3 regions of the Dactylosporangium salmoneum genome follow, and region 3 is predicted to be linked to each of the others. Evidence: riboswitches for the same ligand, from Rfam matches in the RefSeq annotation. Region 3 holds a riboswitch; each other region holds the start of a gene.
The links. Region 3 has a riboswitch for glycine ahead of gcvP (aminomethyl-transferring glycine dehydrogenase). Riboswitches for the same ligand answer to the same signal wherever they lie in the genome.
Positions count from the first base shown of each region.

Region 1: another riboswitch for glycine. It lies ahead of gcvH (glycine cleavage system protein GcvH); the one in region 3 lies ahead of gcvP (aminomethyl-transferring glycine dehydrogenase).
Region 2: another riboswitch for glycine. It lies ahead of ABD352_RS12700 (hypothetical protein); the one in region 3 lies ahead of gcvP (aminomethyl-transferring glycine dehydrogenase).

Region 1 covers NZ_BAAARV010000016.1:392,877-399,296, forward strand. Annotated here, with positions in the region: gene ABD352_RS09395 (M4 family metallopeptidase) at 1-1,285, opposite strand, end outside; gene ABD352_RS09400 (AbfB domain-containing protein) at 1,483-2,655, shown strand; glycine riboswitch at 2,727-2,817, shown strand; glycine riboswitch at 2,818-2,936, shown strand; gene gcvH (glycine cleavage system protein GcvH) at 2,969-3,334, shown strand; gene ABD352_RS09410 (L-serine ammonia-lyase) at 3,331-4,698, shown strand; gene ABD352_RS09415 (MMPL family transporter) at 4,777-6,420, shown strand, end outside.
Region 2 covers NZ_BAAARV010000021.1:105,814-112,233, forward strand. Annotated here, with positions in the region: gene ABD352_RS12690 (polysaccharide deacetylase family protein) at 1-8, shown strand, start outside; gene ABD352_RS12695 (FtsX-like permease family protein) at 181-861, opposite strand; glycine riboswitch at 1,625-1,722, shown strand; glycine riboswitch at 1,724-1,817, shown strand; gene ABD352_RS12700 (hypothetical protein) at 1,870-2,118, shown strand; gene gcvT (glycine cleavage system aminomethyltransferase GcvT) at 2,217-3,311, shown strand; gene gcvH (glycine cleavage system protein GcvH) at 3,356-3,730, shown strand; gene glyA (serine hydroxymethyltransferase) at 3,734-5,020, shown strand; gene ABD352_RS57625 (hypothetical protein) at 5,379-5,669, opposite strand; gene ABD352_RS12720 (DUF7144 family membrane protein) at 5,780-6,349, shown strand.
Region 3 covers NZ_BAAARV010000023.1:170,600-177,019, reverse strand. Annotated here, with positions in the region: gene ABD352_RS14625 (class I SAM-dependent methyltransferase) at 1-624, opposite strand, end outside; gene ABD352_RS14620 (AAA family ATPase) at 621-1,160, opposite strand; gene ABD352_RS14615 (nucleotidyltransferase domain-containing protein) at 1,327-2,061, opposite strand; partial or broken gene ABD352_RS14610 (nucleotidyltransferase domain-containing protein) at 2,170-2,832, opposite strand; glycine riboswitch at 2,866-2,962, shown strand; gene gcvP (aminomethyl-transferring glycine dehydrogenase) at 3,038-5,863, shown strand; gene ABD352_RS14600 (DUF5999 family protein) at 5,891-6,100, opposite strand; gene ABD352_RS14595 (chorismate-binding protein) at 6,234-6,420, shown strand, end outside.

The DNA.
Region 1 (6,420 bases), on a different contig from region 3:
GGTTGGTGCCCTCGGCGACCAGGTAGAACCAGTGGTTGAGCGGGCCGGCGGCGCTGTGCACCTCGGTGCGCGGGATGGCCGAGGAGTAGCAGTCGGGGTCGCCGTTGGTCGAGGGCCGGTACATGTACCGGATCGGCCCGGTGCCCACCAGGTTGACCTCCTCGCCGACGGTGTAGTCCGGCGGGTCGTTGGGGTTGTTGGCGTACCACTCGGTCAGCGCCCCGAAGATGTCGCCGGTGCCCTCGCCGAGCCCGTTCTCGGCCGCGGTGCCGGCGCCGGTGTACTGGTCGATGGCGTGGCCCATCTCGTGGCCCACGACGTCGAGGTTGGTCGCCTGCTGGTTGCCGGCCTGGTTGTGGCCGAAGGTGCCGGACGAGCCGTCCCAGTACGCGTTGACGTCGCTCAGCCCGACGTACAGCGGGAAGGCCCGCCCGCTGCCGTCGATCCCGTTGCGGCCGAGCCAGTTGCGCAGCATGTCCCACTCGCGCTCGACGGCGTAGTAGGCGTCGACGCAGGCGGTCTGCAGGTCGGTGCCCGTCCCCGTGCCGCCGTTGGTGTAGATCTGGTGCGTGCTGTTGTTGCCGCAGGACAGCCCCGGGCGGTTCGGGTCGCGCAGCTGCCCGCTCGTGGTGTCGATCTGGATCGAGCCGTTGTAGTAGCCGCGGGCCGCCTCGTAGACGACGTCGTCGCGGGTGGAGAGCACGGCGCCGGACTGCGCGTCGACGTACACGTGCAGGCGGCTCGGCCGCCCCTCGCTGACGCCGCTGAGCAGCACCTCCCACGCCAGCCGCGGCGTGGCGGTCAGCGCGTGCACGACGAGCTGCGGCTGACCGCCGGCCTGCACGCTGTCCAGCCGGGCGCGGGCGGTCGCGGCGGCCTGGTCGGCGGTGATCTTCGGGGTCAGGTCGCGCAGGGCGACCCGCCCGTGGTCGGCGGCGAGGGTGTCGCGCACCCGGCCGGCCGAGTCGGTGACGACGACCGCGTCGCCGCCGACGACCGGCAGGCCGCGGTAGGTGCGGTCGTAGGTCACGTACTGGAAGCCGCCGGACCCGCCGACGACCGAGCGGCGCACGAAGGCGTCGTCGGGGCCCTTGGCGAGCGCGTCGGCGCCACTGGTGGCGACCTTGTCGGCGGAGGCGGCCGCGAGGGCGGCCGGGGTGGCGGTGACGGCCTGGGCGGGCGGCCGTCCGGACTGGGCGCTCGCGTCGGGCATGACCGCCAGCGTCACGGTGGCGGCGCCGGCGGTCACCACCGTCAACGCCGCGAGCAGGGTTCTGCGTCGCACTGCTTTGCTCCTTGGGGGTGAGAGTGTTTCAGAAGCAGTAACGGCAGTTAACTCTGATGTGTCACAGCCTGGTCGTCAAGACCCGTGTCAATGCCTTCAATTCCAAGATCACACAAAATCGAACCATTTACAGGTTCGAAATCAACGCGTACGTTCGGGAACCACCGCGATCGATCACGAACCCGGAGGCATCAGCGATGCGAGCCCGTCGTCTCGTCGCCCTGCTCGCCGCGGCGGCCGCCACCGCCGCGGCGCTCGTCGCGACGCCCGCCCCGGCCCACGCCGAGTCCAACGGCGGGGTGCGCATCCTGCCGCTGGGCGACTCGATCACCGACGGGTTCAACGTGCCCGGCGGCTACCGGATCAACCTGTGGCGGGCCCTGGCCGCCGCCGGGCACCCCGTGGACTTCGTCGGCTCGCAGTTCAACGGCCCGGCCGACCTGCCCGACCACGACCACGAGGGCCACCCCGGCTGGCGCATCGACCAGGTCGACGCCAACGCCACCGCCTGGGTCTCCGCCACCGCCCCGCGCAGCGTGCTCATCCACCTCGGCACCAACGACGTGGTGCAGAACTACGACCTCGCCGGCGCCCCGTCGCGCCTCTCCGGCCTCATCGACCACGTGCGGGCGGCCGCCCCAGGCGCCGACGTCTTCGTCGCCTCGATCATCCCGCTGGCCGACCCGGCCCGGGAGAGCGCCGCCAACGCCTTCAACGCCACCATCCCCGGCATCGTCGCGGGCAAGGGCGCCCGGGTGCACTTCGTCGACATGCACGCCGCGCTGAGCACCGCCGACCTCGCCGACGGCGTGCACCCGACCCGGGCCGGCTACGACAAGATGGCCGCCCGCTGGGCCTCCGCCCTGGCGTCGGTGCCCGGCTCGGCCGGCGACGACGGCGCCGCGACCACGCTGCCGGTCGACACCAACGTCTCGCTGCGCGCCACCACCGCCTGCTGCACCACCCGCTACGCCCGCCACCAGAACGGCCTGGGCTATACCGAGGTGGTCACCGCGGCCAGCGACGCGCTGCTCAAGCAGGACGCCACCTGGCGGGTCGTGCCCGGCCTGGCCGGCGGCTGCTACAGCCTCCAGTCGCGCAACTACCCGACGTACTACCTGCGCCACCAGAACGGCCGCGTGAAGATCAGCGCCGACGACGGCACCGCGCTCATGCACGCCGACGCCACCTGGTGCGCCCGCACCGCCCCCGGCGGCGTGCGCCTGGCCTCCTGGAACTTCTCCGGCTCCTACCTGCGCCACATCAACTCCGAGCTGTGGCTGGCCACCCCCGGCGGCACGGCGGCCCAGGACAACGCCAACAGCCTGGTCCCCGACATCACCTGGGCGGTCACGTCCCCCTGGGCCTAGCGAGCGTAAGGACTTGACCCGCCCCGCGGCGCCGCCGTACGGTCGCGGCGACAACTCCACATCGCGCCGAACGAACCGCGGCGGGAGAGTCCCCACCCGCTGGGGCGCCGAAGGAGCAACTCTCCCCGGGAATCTCTCAGGCCCACGTACCGCCACGGCCAGGCAACTCTGAAAAGCCGGGACGCCGCGTCCCGCGCCCACGGTGCAAACCGCCGCCCGCCTCGCCCGAGGCCGGGCCCGGCCGGTGAAGCTCTCAGGCATTCGATGACAGAGCGGGGAGGCACCCAACCGTCATCGACCAGGGGAGCCTCTCGTGACCGTGCCATCGCACCTGCAGTACACCCGCGACCACGAATGGATCGGGGATCTCAGCACCGTCGGGATCACCCGCTTCGCCGCCGACGCCCTCGGCGACATCGTCTACATCGACCTGCCCGAGCCCGGCCGCGAAGTGCGGGCCGGCGAGCCGTGCGGCGAGGTCGAGTCCACCAAGTCCGTGAGCGACCTGCTGGCCCCCGCCGACGGCGTGGTCGAGGAGGTCAACCCGGCCGTCGCCGCCGACCCGGCGCTGATCAACGAGGACCCGTACGCCAACTGGCTCTTCCGCATCCGCGTCACCGGCGGGGCCGACCTCCTCGACGCCGAGGCCTACGCGGCGCTGATCGGGTCGCAGCGATGACGCTCAGCGCGTTCGACCTGTACTCCGTCGGCATCGGCCCGTCCTCCTCCCACACCGTCGGCCCGATGCGCGCGGCCCGGCGCTTCGTCACCCGCCTGCAGGACGACGGCCTGCTCCCTCGGGTGGCCCGGATCAAGGCCGAGCTCTTCGGCTCGCTGGGCGCCACGGGCCACGGCCACGGCTCCGCCCCCGCGGTGATCCTCGGCCTGGAGGGCGCCGATCCCTCCACAGTGGACACCGACGCGGCACCGGGCCGGGTCCGCGCGGTCCGCGAGACGGCCCGGCTCGACCTGCTCGGCGGCGCCCACGCGATAGCCTTCGACGTCGACGCCGATCTGGTCCTGCACCGCCGCCGCAGCCTCCCGGAGCACCCCAACGGCATGCGCTTCCACGCCTGGGCGGCGGACGGCTCCCCCGTGGCCGAGCGCACCTACTTCTCCGTCGGCGGCGGGTTCGTCATCGGCCCCGGCGGCGCCCCCACCCCGACCGAGGACCCGGTGAAGTTCCCCTTCACCACCGGCGCCGAGCTGCTCGCCCACGCCACCGCCGAGGGCCTGCGCATCAGCGACGTCATGCTGGCCAACGAGCAGGCCTGGCGCCCCGAGCCGGCGATCCGGGCCGACCTGCTGCACATCTGGTCGGTCATGCAGGAGTGCGTCACCCGCGGCTGCACCCGCCCGGACGGCGTCCTCCCGGGCGGCCTCAAGGTCCGCCGCCGCGCCCCGGCCCTCTACGCGGACCTGTCCGGGACCCGGGGCGCCGCCGACCCGCTGCACGTCCTGGACTGGGTCAACCTCTACGCCCTCGCCGTCAACGAGGAGAACGCCTCCGGCGGCCGGGTCGTCACCGCCCCCACGAACGGCGCCGCCGGCATCATCCCCGCCGTGCTGCACTACTACGCGCGCTTCGTCCCGGGCGCCGACGACGACGGCGTGGTCCGCTTCCTGCTGACCGCCGCCGCGGTCGGCCTGATCATCAAGGGCAACGCCTCGATCTCGGGCGCCGAGGTCGGGTGCCAGGGCGAGGTGGGCTCGGCGTGCGCCATGGCGGCGGCCGGCCTGTGCGAGGTCCTGGGCGGCACCCCGGCCCAGGTGGAGAACGCGGCCGAGATCGGCCTGGAACACAATCTGGGGCTCACCTGCGACCCGGTCGGCGGCCTGGTCCAGATCCCCTGCATCGAGCGCAACGCCATCGCCAGCGTCAAGGCCATCAACGCCGCCCGCCTGGCCCTCAACGGCGACGGCGCCCATCACGTCACCCTGGACAAGGCGGTCAAGACCATGCGCGAGACCGGCCGCGACATGTCCGTCAAATACAAGGAGACGGCCCGCGGGGGCCTGGCGGTCACCGTCATCGAGTGCTGAGAAAGATCACTGTCCAGTTGTCAACGAGGCGAGCGTAGCCGCGGGGTACGACAGAAAACCGAAAGCTACGATCGCCCCGTGGTCGCCAACCTTGGCCGGTTCTGCTTCCGGCACCGATGGACGGTCGTCGGCATCTGGGTCGTCGTCGTCGCGCTCGGCGCCCTGACGTTCGGCCCGGTGTTCGGCGCGATCGCGGACGCCAGCAACCCCAAGCACGTCGAGGCCATCGACGGGCTGGACGCCGTCGCGAGCGGCAACGACTCCAGCGGTACCGTCATCGGCCTCGTCGACAACGTCGACCCGGACGCCGCCGCGGTCCGCGCCACGATCACGGCGGCGGCCGGCGACCTCGCGCAGGTCGCCGGCGTGCGCCAGGTCGCCACCCCCTACTCGGTGCCCGCCGCGCAGGCCCCCGCCTACATCGCCACCGACCACCACGGGCTGCTCATCGTCGTCACGCTGGGCAACCTGGAGAAGCCGGAGCGGGACAAGGCCGTCGGCGAGCTGCGGACCCGCCTGCACGCCATCCCGGGCGCGCAGGTCGGCGGCAACCCGGCCCTCAACGCCGAGGTCCGCGCGGCCCAGAAGGGCGACCTCGGCCGGGCCGAGCTGATCTCCCTGCCGCTCACCCTGATCGTGCTCGTCTTCGTCTTCGGCGGCCTGGTCGCGGCCGGCCTGCCGGTGCTCGCCGCGGTCGTCTCGGTGGCCGCGGCCATGCCCCTGCTGTGGGTGTTCTCGAGGGTCACCGACCTGGACCAGAACGTGGTCACCGTCGTGACGCTGCTCGGCCTCGGCCTGTCCATCGACTACGGCCTGCTGCTCGTGGCCCGCTACCGCGAGGAGGTCGCCGCCGGCTTCGCACCCGAGGAGGCGGTCGGCCGCGCCTGGGCCACCGCCGGCCGCACGATCTTCTTCAGCGCGCTGACCGTGGCCGCCGCCCTGTCCGGCCTGATGATGTTCTCCGTCCACCAGCTCGGCGCGCTCGGCGCCGGCGGCGTGTCGATCGCCGTCGTGGCCATGCTGGCCGCGCTCACCTTCACCGGCGCGCTGATCGGCCTGCTGCACAAGCGGATCCGCCCATCGAGACGGAGCGTCAGCAGCGATCGCGGCTTCTTCGCCGCGCTCTCACAACACGTGCAGAAGCGCCCGCTGCTCATCGCCGTGGGCACCGCCGCGCTGCTGCTGGCGGCCGGCTCGCCGCTGCTGGGCGCCACGATCAAGCTGCCACGTCTGGAGGGTGTGCCGCGCAGCGTCGAGGCGGCCCGGGTCGCCGACGAGCTGGCGGCCCGCTTCGGGCGGGCGTACCGGCCGGTGGTCACCGTCGTGGCCCGCACCGACGCGGCCGGCCTGGACGGCTACGCGGCGCGCTGGGCCAAGGACCCGGCGGTGGCGGGCCTGCAGCCGGCCAAGCCGGCCGGGCCGGGCGTGGCCACCGTCGACCTGGTGCTGCGCGGCGGGCCGCAGGACGACGCGGCGCAGGGCCTCGTCCACCGGCTGCGAGCCGACCGGCCGGCCGGGGTGCAGTCGTGGGTGGTCGGCGACGCCGCCACGCTCATCGACCTGGTCGGGCTGATCACCGACGACCTGCCGGCGGCCGTGACGGTCACGCTGGTGGCGATGGTGCTGCTGCTGTTCGCGATGACGGGCTCGCTCGTCGTACCCGTGAAGGCCATTCTGGCCAACGTGGTCTCCCTCGGCGCCACGTTCGGCGTGATGGTGGCC
Region 2 (6,420 bases), on a different contig from region 3:
CCAGATGATCCCGGCGTGGGACCAGGACATCGGGGCCCCGTGGCGTTGCCAGGCTGACCCCTTGAGGTGCGCCACGGTACCGGCAACCGCGGCACTGCCCAGGGCCTGTCTCTGACGGCGATCGACCGGCGTGCCAGGACTGATCCGTCCGGATCCGCACCACGCGGCATGTCTGGTTGCTCACAGGTCGCGCAGGCGGGAAGCGTCGACGTGGCCCGTCCAGCGGGCGGAGGCCGCGGTTGCCAGGGCAGCGGTGCCGAGGACGGCGGCGAGGACCGTGATGACGAACGTCCAGGGGATGAAGGGGTACGGCGGCGGCGGGTCGAAGATGCCGTTGAGGACCTTGATGAGTTCGAAGGCGATCAGAGTACCCATGGCGAGTCCGCCGGCCACGCCCGCGATCACCAGGGCACCTGCTTCGGTCCAGAGGAACCCGGCGCGTTGCCGGGCATTGGCTCCCAGGACGGCCAGGGCGACCATGGAACGGCGGCGTTGCACGGCGCCGACGATGAGGATGAGTCCGGCGCTGGCGGTGGCCAGAGCAGCCCGAACGCGAGGGTCAGCGCAAATCCTCGCCGGGGTGGTAGCGGCCGGCGGCGCGGGCACCGTTCTGGCCGCCATGAGCCACGGCATCCCCATGTTGCTGCACCCAAAGGCGCCGACAAACCGATGAACGCCCAGCGGGTCGCCGCCGCCGGCGCCGGCATCGTCATCGACGACCCCGCCGAGGCCGGCGCAGCGGTCCGCACTCTGCTTACCTGCCCCACGTACCGAAACAGCGCGCAATGCGTCGGCGACCAGATCCGCCGCGCCCCGGACGCCGGGGGTCTGGTCCGCGCTCCGCAACCGGCTCTCGTCCACGCCACCGTTGCACAGGGCAGCTGCGGACATGTGGTGCCGGATGCGACCAGGAGGCGCTAGCCAAGATCTCCGAACCCCCAGCGCGTTCTCTTGACGTCGTTCGTCGAGTTCCGCGAAGGGTCTCGGGTGTGTGCAGCGGATCCCCGAGCGGCATCTTGCGCCACTACGCCACCGCCTGCCTAACCCTCGCCGCGACCTCGATTCCCGACACCACTCGGCTTGCCCCGCACGCCTACCCGGGCCTGCCGAGTCGACACCATCCTGACCCACCTCGGCGTGTCCGCCCTGGCCAGCCGGCGCCGGGCACTGCTCGACGCGCTCGTCACCGCAGCCGCGTTCCGCCGTCGGCTCATCATCGGCGGCGGGCAGCAGGCTGCTGTTCTGGTCCAGGCTGTCACAGCTGCACGACGTGGTTGGCACTGCTCCACCCGGACACCGCGCGGAGCAGTTAACGGTGTTCTGTCCAGCCGTCGGCACCCTGTCACCCCGGTCGACCCGCACCCGACAGGGCAGCGGGATGCGTATCCGTCCGCCTCTCGGCACGCTAACCTGTCGCTCAGCATTGACGTCAGCTCGGCACCAGAAGGCCGCAAGGCAGCACGGTCGGCGGATGCCTGGCAGCCGGCGGCGATATCCATCAAGATTCAACGGCCGGACATGCGTCAGCAGCGGGGCTGGACACTTGGCAGCTGGTACCGGCCGCTCCTTGACGCCCTTCATGGTGATCCTTTAGGTTCTTTTCGACAATTTCATACACGCCACTTGAACCGAAGCGGGAGAGCCCGCGCCTCACGATGGGCGCGGCGCCGAAGGAGCAACTCTCCCCAGAATCTCTCAGGTATCGATGACCGTTTCGGTGAGGCGGACTCTGGAAAGCAGGACGTTGTCCTGCACCCACGGTGCAAGCCGCCACATCGGGCGGCGAAGCTCTCAGGTCCAATGACAGAGCGGGGAGGTCACCCACCTGGTTCGCGATCGAAGCGGACCTCGACAAGGGAGCCTCCCGACATGCCCGATGCATTGAGCTCATCGGACCGCGCGACCCGGTCCATCATCCGCGCAGGCGACCTGCGCGCAACGTGCGACGTGCACTCCAATCGCCCGGCCGCGATCATGCCGCCGCCCGCACATTTGCCGCATCCGGATCCCGAGCGCCGCGCGGGCGTGGGCCCGGTGAGCGCCGCGCCGTCCGGCAGCGCGGGAATCCTTACGATCAGCCGCTTTCGAGACACCAAGCGGTGTACTTCGTCGGCGTGACCGGCGACAAGTACTGGCCCCCGTGGCCGGGATCGACCAGCCGTACTCCTGCCCGCAGCCTGACGCCTTCGCGTCCTGACTCAAGGACCCGCATACCGATGCTGACACCGTTGCACGAGATTCACCTCGCCCTGGGCGCAGTCATGACCGATTTCGCCGGGTGGGCCATGCCGCTGCGGTACGGCAGCGAAATCGCCGAGCACCGGGCGGTCCGTACCGCTGCCGGGCTCTTCGACCTCAGCCACATGGGCGAGATCGAGGTGGTCGGGCCGCAGGCCGGACGGGTGCTCGACCACGCGCTCGTCGGTGACGTCAGCGCCATCCCGGTCAGCAGGGCGAAGTACACGATGATCTGCCGCCAGGACGGGGGAATTCTCGACGACCTCATCGTGTACCGGCTCACCGACGACCGTTTTCTCGTGGTCGCCAACGCCGCCAACACCGGCGTCGTCCTCGACGCGCTGCGCGCCCGCGTGGGCGGCTTGCGGGCGCAGATCCGGGACCGCTGCGCGGACTGGGCGCTGCTGGCTGTGCAAGGCCCGCGCGCCGCCGCCATCCTCGCCGACCTGACCGACGCGGGCCTTGACGATGTGCGGTACTACGCCATCCGTGCGGCGACCGTGGCCGGGGCCGAGGTACTGCTGGCCCGGACCGGCTACACCGGCGAGGACGGGTTCGAGATCTTCGCCGCGCCCGCGGACGCGGCCCGGATCTGGCAGGCGTGTCTGGCTGCCGGATCCGAGCGCGGGCTGGTCCCGGCCGGGCTCTCCTGCCGGGACACGCTGCGGCTGGAAGCCGGGATGCCGCTGTACGGGCACGAGCTGAGCGTGGACGTCACCCCGTACGAGGCCGGGCTCGGCCGCGTCGTGAAGCTGGACAAGGCCGACGACTTCATCGGCCGCGCCGCACTCGCCGACCGCGCGGCGGCCGGGGTCCGCCGCCGGCTGGTCGGACTGGTGCCCGACGGGCGGCGGTCACCACGCGCCGGCTACGCGGTCCTCGACCCGCAGACGGGCGACCGAGTCGGCGAGGTCACCAGCGGCGCGCCGTCGCCGACCCTCGGGCATCCCGTCGCCATGGCCTACGTCGACGCCGCGCTCGCCGCTGCGGGCACCACCGTGTCGGTGGACGTCCGTGGCACGCGGGAACCGGCTCGCGTCACCGAACTGCCCTTCTACCGCCGCGGCCGCTGACCGCGCCCACCGCGCCGACCCAATACAGCCTGAGGAGAACCTCCATGAACATTCCGGCCCACCTGAGCTATACCGCTGACCACGAGTGGTGCAGCGTCGACGGTGAGATCGCCACCGTCGGCATCACGGCCTTCGCCGCCGAAGCTCTCGGCGACATCGTCTACCTCGAACTGCCCGAGGTCGGCGCCGAGCTGACCGCGGGGCAGGCGTGCGGCGAGATCGAATCGACAAAGTCCGTGAGCGAGCTGTACACCCCGGTGACCGGCGAGGTGCTCCAGGTCAACGATGCCTTGTCCGCAGAACCCGGCCTGGTCAACACGGACCCGTACGGCGAAGGGTGGCTGTTCCGGGCGCGGTTCCGGCAGACCGTGGAACTGCTCGACGCGGAAGCGTACGCCGCGCGGATCGAAGCGAGCTGACCGGTGCCTGACGTGATGAACCTGCTCAACCAGGACCTGGCGCAGGTCGACCCGGACATCGCGGCCGCACTGGAGGCGGAGCGGCGTCGCCAGGAGAGCACCCTGGAGATGATCGCGTCGGAGAACTTCGCCCCGCTGTCGGTGCTGCAGGCGCAGGGATCGGTCGCCACGAACAAGTACGCCGAGGGCTACCCCGGCCGCCGCTACTACGCCGGCTGCGAACACGTGGACGTGGTGGAATCGCTGGCGATCGAGCGGCTGACGGCACTGTTCGGGGCGCGCTTCGCCAACGTGCAGCCGCACTCCGGCGCGCAAGCCAACACCGCGGTGTTCTTCGCGCTGCTGCGGCACGGTGACACGATCCTCGGCCTCGACCTGGCGCACGGCGGTCACCTCACCCACGGCATGCGGTTGAACTACTCGGGCAGGACGTTCCGTGTCGTGCCGTACCACGTCGGGGACGACGGTCTCGTCGACATGGACGAGGTGGAGCGGCTGGCCCGCGAGCACCGGCCCAAGATGATCATTGCGGGCTGGTCAGCCTATCCGCGGGTCCTCGACTTCGTCCGGTTCCGTGCCATCGCCGACCAGGTCGGCGCGTTCCTCATGGTTGACATGGCGCACTTCGCCGGCCTCGTCGCTGCGGGACTGCACCCGAACCCGGTGCCCTACGCGCACGTCACCACCTCGACAACCCACAAGACCCTCGGCGGTCCGCGGGGCGGGATCATCCTCACCGACGACCCGGACATCGCCAAGAAGCTCAACCAGGCGGTCTTCCCCGGAACGCAGGGCGGGCCGCTCGAGCATGTCATCGCGGCCAAGGCCGTGGCGTTCAAGATCGCCGCCGGTGAGGAGTTCAACGAGCGGCAACGAAGGACCATCGAGGGAGCCCGAATCCTCGCCGAACGGCTCACCCGGCCCGACGCGGTGGCCGCCGGCGTGGACGTCCTCACCGGTGGCACCGACGTCCACCTGGTGCTGGTCGATCTGCGGCGCTCGGAGCTGGACGGGCAGCAGGCCGAGGACCGGCTGCACGACGTCGGCATCACCGTCAACCGCAACGCCGTGCCCAATGATCCACGCCCGCCGATGGTCACCTCCGGCCTCCGCATCGGCACCCCGGCCCTCGCGACGCGCGGGTTCACCGCCGACGATTTCCGCGAGGTCGCCGACATCGTCGCCGCCGCGCTCCAGCCCGGGTTCACCGCGGACGCTGCCGCGAAGCTGCGGGCCCGCGTCGCGGCGCTGGCGGCGCGCCGACCGCTGTACCCGGGGCTCAGGCCGTGATCCCGCGGCGCCGGTCGACGACCTCGCCACCCGGCAGGCGCATCAGCCCATGAGCACGCAGCCCGCCTTCCGAGCCCGCGCCTGCAGCTGGCTCGCCATCGCCTCCGGCACCGCCACCGGCGGGGTGGTAAACCACCAGCAGGTCCACACCCGCGATCAGCGCCCCGGCGACCCGCGCCCAGCCGTAGCCAGGATCAACGCAGCTGGGTCTTCGGATCTTGCATGCGGTACGCCGCTCGCGGCGTTGCCAGGTCGGCTACACCGCAGATCGGACGCTCCCCGTGGCCACGGCTGCGGCGTCATAGCGGCGGTGGAGCTTCGCTCTCGCCTGGCCGCAGTCTCCGTCTGTGTCGACCCGTCAGCTGGAAATGATGTGCCGCCCGGCACCGCGACGGCCGGAGCGCGGCCTCTTTAGAGTTCCTAACAAAGTCGGACGATGTGTCGGTACGTGATGATGCAGGTGGCGAGGCTGAGGAAGGCTTACCGAGTCCTTGTGGTCGGTGAGGGTGGCAAGGCGAGTGGGTGCGGCCGGGATGGCCACGTTCCAGATCATCACCGCTCTGTGGCCGGCGGTGGCCATGGTCTTGCCGTCCGGGCTGACAGCCACCGAATCCACCATGTTTTTGTGGTCGGTGAGGACGGCGATCAGAGTGGGTGTGGTCGGGCTTCCGACGTATCCGCGGTTTACGTGCTAACACCGATGTCCGGTGCGGGTGCGATTTCTACCTTGGGCGCAAGTCCCCGACCGAGGAGCCCAGGATGTCGGACCCGTCTGCACCGCAGTCGATCAACCCACCCCCGCCCCCTTCGGAGCATCCTGCAGGTGAACCCGAGGATCCGCCGTCCTTGCCCAGCCCGCAGCCACCGCATATCCCGTCCTCCGCACCAGCGTCGTACAACCGGCCGCGTTCCGCCTCCTCCACCCCGCTGCCGTTTTCGACGATGTTCCGGCCCGGTACCGTCACCGCAGCCGGCGTCATCCTCTACATCCTCGCCGGACTGTCGCTGATCCTGAGCTGCTTCCTGCTGGCCAGCGGCACCGGCAGCAGCACCTACACTGAGTCGGACAACTCGTTCGTCAAATTGACCGCGGTCCTCCTCGGAGTCTTCGGCATCATCTATGCCGTCCTCGCATATTTCGTCATGAACGGCAAGCGCTGGGCCCAAGTGGTCACGATCGTGTTGAACGCGATCAGCGGGATCTCCAGCCTGGTGTCGTTCCTCTCGGGCTCCCCCAGCCTCAGCGGCTGCCTCCCCATCGTCCTGAACGCCGTCATCATCGGCTTGCTGGTGTCCTCGACCGCACAGAGCTATTACGCGCGCAACTGAGGCATGTCCTGTCGATCACGTCGAGCCGAAACCCACGCAGGGAACCTGTGATCGGTCGGCTCGACGTGCGC
Region 3 (6,420 bases):
GTCGGCGGCCTTGGCGTGTTCGGAGCGCTCGGCGCTGAGGAAGTTGGCGGCGACGGCCCGGGAAGAAATGTCGTACGCCTGTTCTAAAATCTGGAGGTAGTAGAGGGGGTCGGACGGGTCCTCGAACTGGAAGATGCCGCTGGCGAAGACGTAGTCGTAGGTGCCCTCGGGGGCTCGGCCCTCCGGGAGCAGCGAGACGTCGGGGGCGCCGCGGGAGCTGGCCAGCTCGACCATTCGGGGGTCCAGGTCGACGCCGGTGTACTGCAGGGGGAGGTTCGTATCGCGCAGGAAGAAGTAGAGGTCGGCGGGGCCGCAGCCCCAGTCCAGGACGGAGCCGCCCCGGTAGCCGGAGGTGCGCAGCAGGGCCTCGAAGCGGACGCGCTGGAGGTCGGCGCTGCCCCAGCCGGCGATCCGCCAGGCGCGGCCGGCTCCGCCTGAGTCGGCGGTCGGCGGGACCGTCGCTTCGGGCGGGGCGGCGGCCTCGTCCGGTGGGGCGGTGGCTTCGTCCGGCGGGGCAGTGGCTTCGTCCGGTGGGGCGGTGGCTTCGTCCAGTGGGGCGGCGGCGAACAGGGCGGTGTGGAAGGCGGCGATGGCCTCGTAGCGGGAGGGGTGGTCGGCGGTCATACGGCGGCCTCCGTCCAGGCTCGGGCGAGGATCTCGTCGACGGTCTCGCGGGGGGACTGGGTCGACGTGTCCAACCAGAGGCCGATCCGCGGGGTTTCGGTGCGCAGGGAAGTGTCCAAGGCGTTCACGGTCCAGGTCGAGTAGGCGGTCTTCCCGCGCGCCGCCTCCCGGGCTGCGACCGCGGACGGGGAGGGGGCGAGGACCACGGTCAGAAGGGGGCGGTTGCGGATCGAGGCGATGGTTTCGGGCAGATACGGGCCGAGGATGACGTCCTGGGCGACCACCGTGAAGCCGGACTCGAAGTAGGCGTCGGCCGTCTGGGCGGTCAGGCGGTGCCGGAGCCGGAGCTGGGCGACGGCCTCGTCCGACGGCGGCGGGGTCATGTCGGCGCGGCCGTTCACCACCATGCGTCGGAACGCGTCGCCGCGGAGGTGGACGGACCTGGGCAGGCGCTCCGCCAGGGCCTGGGCGACCGTCGACTTGCCGGCCGCCTGGATGCCAGTGATGAGGACGATCGCGGGGACTTCGCCGAGCATGGTCAGCCTCCGTGACGGGTGCGGGCCCGGGTGGCGGGCATGGTCACCCTGGTGCCGGGTCTGGCTACCCGGTCGCAGGGCGTTACCCGGCTGCCGGGCGCGGCTATCCGGCGGCTGGGCACAGCTGGCCGGGTGCCGGGTGTGGCTAGGCGGGTGCTGGGCACGGTTATCGGCCCAGCCGGGTGCGGATCAGCAGGGCGTTCAGGGCTTCCGTTGCCGAGGGGGCCGGGGGGAGCTTCGAGGCGTCCCGGGCGGCCTCCAGGGTGGCGGTCAGCCGCTCCACGTCGGCGGACAAGGTGCCGGCGGGCACCAGGTCCGGGGTCAGGCGGTCGTGCTCGCCGGACTTCTTGGCCTCGATCAGGGCGGGGACGTACGGGAGGGTGTTGAGCACGCGCAGGTCGGCCTCCACCTCGCCGGTGCGCATCAGGTGGATGCCGGTGTGCAGGACCCGGAGCGTGTAGAGGGCTGGCTTCAGCTCACCCGTCTGCTGGTACAGCTGCCACTGGCCGGCGGCGAAGCCCAGGTAGTGGCGGGCGTGCTCCGGGGTCAGGCAGGCGGGGGCTAGGGACTTCAGCTCCTCGTGCAGGGCAGAGGTGCGCACCACCAGGGGAGACAGGAGCTGCTCCAGGACGTAGCCGTTGGGCTTGAGCAGCAGGCGCACGAACTTGGCCAGCTCCTGGCTGACGACGTCGAGTTCCATGCCCTCGCGCACGCCGCCGGACTGGACCGTCTCCGGGCCCACGGTCAGGCCCACGACCTCGTCCAGCGGGAGGATGTGGCACGCGCGCAGGTCCAGGTCGGAGTCGACGGAGGCGAAGCCGTACAGGTGGGCGCCGCTCACCGTGGCGAACACCAGCGGGTAGGGGTGGGGGTCGGCGACCTCGCCCGCCCAGGCCGGGATGTCCGCCCGGAGCGGGGGCGGTGCCGGCGTGGGGGCCGGCGCGTGCGTTGCGGGCGTGGGGGCCGGCGCGTGCGTTGCGGGCGTGGGGGCCGGCGCGTGCGTTGCGGGCGACGACGAGCGGAGGTCCATCAGGAAGCGCTCGACGGCGCCGCGGTCGGGCTCGTCCGGGAGCCGGGTCTCGGACTCGGCGCGCTCCAGGTCGGCCGACAGCGACGCGGCCAGGGACTGGAACTCGTCCCACGACAGGTCGCCCCGGCGGATGGCGAGGAGCTCGTCGCGGTGGGTGGAGACGTCGACCAGGACCTCGCCGGTGCGCAGGACGTGGGCGCCGGCGCGCAGCAGGCGGGCCATGTGCATCGCCTGCTTCCAGCGGATCTCGCCGGTCTTGGCGCGGGTCGAGGTGAGCTTGGCCAGCTGGTCGCGGGCGTAGTCGCCGTAGGTGCGGGCGGCGCGGCGGGACAGGAACGCGGGACGCAGGTCCAGCAGGGCCCGGCCGGCGTCGGTCAGGCGCTCGACCAGCGGCGAGGAGAGGCACTCCCAGACGGTGGGGTTGGCGGCCAGGGCGAGCGTGCAGGCCCGCTCGACCTCCCACGAGAACTCCTCCGGCCGCGGGCCCTCGACGTGCGTCGGGGGCTTGTCCAGGCGCCAGAACTCCGGCGTGGGCGCCTGGAAGACGCCGCGGCGGTCCGTGTCGGACGCCGGGCCGGCCAGGCCGTAGGCGCGAGAGCCGACGATCGCTGTGTAAATGGTGTGTGACGCCACGATGGTCAAGTCCTGCACAGGAGGTAGGGTAGGCAAGCCGGCAATACCCGCGCGGGAGAGATCGCCATCGGCAATACGGCGACGCCGAAGGGGCAAATCCTCCCCGGAACCTCTCAGGCAGAAGGACCGCGACGGGTTGGCACCTCTGGAGTCTGCGACAGAGGGGGAGGAGCGCACATACGCCCCTGTCCCCGGACATCCAGAGAGTGTGGCTATGACCAGTTTCGCCGCGCGGCACATCGGCCCTTCCGCCGACGAGCAGGCCCGCATGCTCAAGACCGTCGGGTACGAGTCGGTCGAGGACCTGATGACCGCCGCCATCCCCGGCTCGATCCGCTGGCACGAGGCGCTCGAGCTGCCGCCCGCCGCTTCGGAGGCCGAGGTGCTGGCCGAGCTGCGCGGGCTGGCCGCGGCGAACCGGACGCTGGTGTCGATGATCGGCCTCGGGTACTACGGCACGCACACGCCGCCGGTGATCCTGCGCAACGTGCTCGAGGACCCGTCGTGGTACACCGCGTACACGCCGTACCAGCCGGAGATCTCCCAGGGCCGGCTCGAGGCGCTGCTGAACTTCCAGACCGTCGTGGCCGACCTGACCGGGCTGCCGGTCGCCGGGGCGTCGCTGCTGGACGAGGCCACCGCGGCGGCCGAGGCGATGACGCTCGCCCGGCGCTCCTCGAAGGTCAAGTCCGAGGTGTACGTCGTGGACGCCGACGTGCTGCCGCAGACCCTCGCCGTGATCCAGACCCGGGCAGAGCCGCTCGGCATCGAGGTGCGCGTGCTCGACCTGGCCGTGGAGGAGCTGCCGGAGGCGTTCTTCGGGCTGCACCTGCAGTACCCGGGGGCCTCGGGCGCGGTCCGCGACCACGAGGCGCTGGTCGCGCAGGCCCACGAGCGGGGCGCGATCGTCACCGTGGCGGCCGACCTGCTGGCGCTGTGCGTGCTGCGCGAGCCCGGCGCGATCGGGGCCGACGTCGCCGTCGGCAGCGCCCAGCGCTTCGGCGTGCCGATGGGCTTCGGCGGGCCGCACGCCGGGTACATCTCGGTCCGCCAGGGCCTCGAGCGCACCCTGCCCGGGCGGCTCGTCGGCGTGTCCAAGGACGCCGGCGGCGCGCCCGCCTACCGGCTCGCGCTGCAGACCCGCGAGCAGCACATCCGGCGGGAGAAGGCGACCAGCAACATCTGCACCGCGCAGGTGCTGCTCGCCGTGACCGCGAGCATGTACGCGGTCTACCACGGGCCGGACGGGCTGCGCGCGATCGCCGCCCGCACCCACGACATGGCCGTCCGGCTCGCCGCCGGCCTGCGCGCGGGCGGGGTCGGCACCGAGCACCAGGCGTTCTTCGACACCGTGACCGCGGTCGTGCCGGGGCAGGCCGGGCAGGTCGTCGAGGCGGCGGCCGAGCGCGGGGTGAACCTGCGCCGCATCGACGCCGACCGGGTCGGCATCGCCTGCGACGAGACCACCACCTACAGCCACCTGCGCGACGTGCTGGCCGCGTTCGGGCTGGCCCACGTCGACGTGACCGCGCTGGACACGACCGGCGGGGTGCCGGCCGAGCTGCGGCGGGCGTCGGAGTACCTGACCCACCCGGTGTTCTCGAGCCACCGGTCGGAGACGGCGATGCTGCGGTACCTCCGCAAGCTCTCCGACAAGGACTACGCGCTCGACCGGGGCATGATCCCGCTCGGCTCCTGCACGATGAAGCTCAACGCCACCACCGAGATGGAGCCGATCACCTGGCCCGAGTTCGCGAACATGCACCCGTTCGCGCCGGCGTCGCAGACCTCGGGGTACCTCCGCCTGATCGGCGACCTCGAGCGCTGGCTGGCCGAGGTGACCGGCTACGACGCCGTCAGCCTGCAGCCCAACGCGGGATCGCAGGGCGAGCTGGCCGGGCTGCTGGCCATCCGGGCGTACCACCTGGCCCGCGGCGACGCGGTCCGGGACATGTGCCTCATCCCGTCGAGCGCGCACGGCACCAACGCGGCCAGCGCCGTCATGGCCGGCATGCGGGTCGCGGTGGTGGCCTGCGACGAGCTCGGCAACGTCGACCTGGCCGACCTGGACAAGAAGATCGAGCAGCACCGCGAGCGGCTGGCGGCGATCATGGTGACGTACCCGTCGACGCACGGCGTCTACGAGACCGCCATCGCCGACCTGTGCGCGAAGGTGCACGAGGCCGGCGGGCAGGTGTACGTCGACGGCGCCAACCTCAACGCGCTGCTCGGCTACGCCAAGCCCGGCAAGTTCGGCGCCGACGTGTCACACCTGAACCTGCACAAGACCTTCTGCATCCCGCACGGCGGCGGCGGGCCCGGCGTGGGGCCGGTGGCGGTGCGCGCGCACCTGGCGAAGTACCTGCCCTCGCACCCGTTCCTGGACGCCGAGGCGCCCGTCGGCCCGGTGTCGGCGGCCCCGTTCGGCTCGGCCGGCATCCTGCCGATCCCGTGGGCGTACCTGCGGCTCATGGGCCCCGACGGGCTGAGCAAGGCGACGGCGACGGCGGTGCTGGCGGCCAACTACGTCGCGGCCCGGCTGCGCGAGCACTACCCGGTGCTCTACAGCGGCGCCGAGCACCTGGTCGCGCACGAGTGCATCCTCGACCTGCGCGGGATCACCAAGGCCAGCGGCGTGACGGTGGCGGATGTGGCCAAGCGGCTGATCGACTACGGCTTCCACGCCCCGACGATGTCGTTCCCGGTGGCCGGCACGCTCATGGTGGAGCCGACCGAGAGCGAGGACCTGGGCGAGCTGGACCGCTTCTGCGACGCGATGATCGCGATCAAGGGGGAGATCGACCGGGTGGCGGCGGGCGAGTGGCCCGCCGGCGACAACCCGCTCGCGAACGCGCCGCACACCGCGGCCGTCGTGTCGGCCGACGAGTGGGAGCACGCCTACCCACGGTCGGTGGCGGCGTACCCGAGCGCGGCCGCCCGCGAGGCGAAGTACTGGCCGCCGGTGCGCAGGATCGACGACAGCTACGGCGACCGGAACCTCGTCTGCGCGTGCCCGCCGGCCTCTGCGTACGAAGAGTGACGGCGGGGTAGCTACAGAACGTTACGGCTAGGCCGCGCCAACCAGGCTGTGCGGGGCCGGACCGCGATGCGGCGCAATCACGCTGCAATCGGGCAGAAGCTCACCGGTGTCCTCAAAGACGATCACACCGTTGCACAGCAGGCTCCACCCTTGCTCGGGGTGGCTCGCCGAGATCCGCGCGGCCTCGTGGTCGACGTCGTCGGCGCTGGGACAGGGGGGCTGGTGCTGGCAGAGCATCGGGGGTCTCCGATTTGAGAGGTTCAGTTGAGGCCTGTGTGGTTCTTCACATGACCAGTGATGCACGCTACTACGGCCAACGACACTATTCCGAACATGTGACGACACAACTTGGGGATAATCCACCCTTCGTATGAGCACACTAGGGCCGGTTGTCGGGTACGAGCCCGGGACTGTGGATCTTCACTCTCCCGGGTTACCCGCCGCGTGCCGGGGGCGAATTTGGGAGCGCTCCCGGCTCGAATGGTACGCCCGCGGCGGTGGAGACCCACTTCAATTACTTTCCGATTTCGCGGCGTCGCACGGCGTACCCCTGGAGG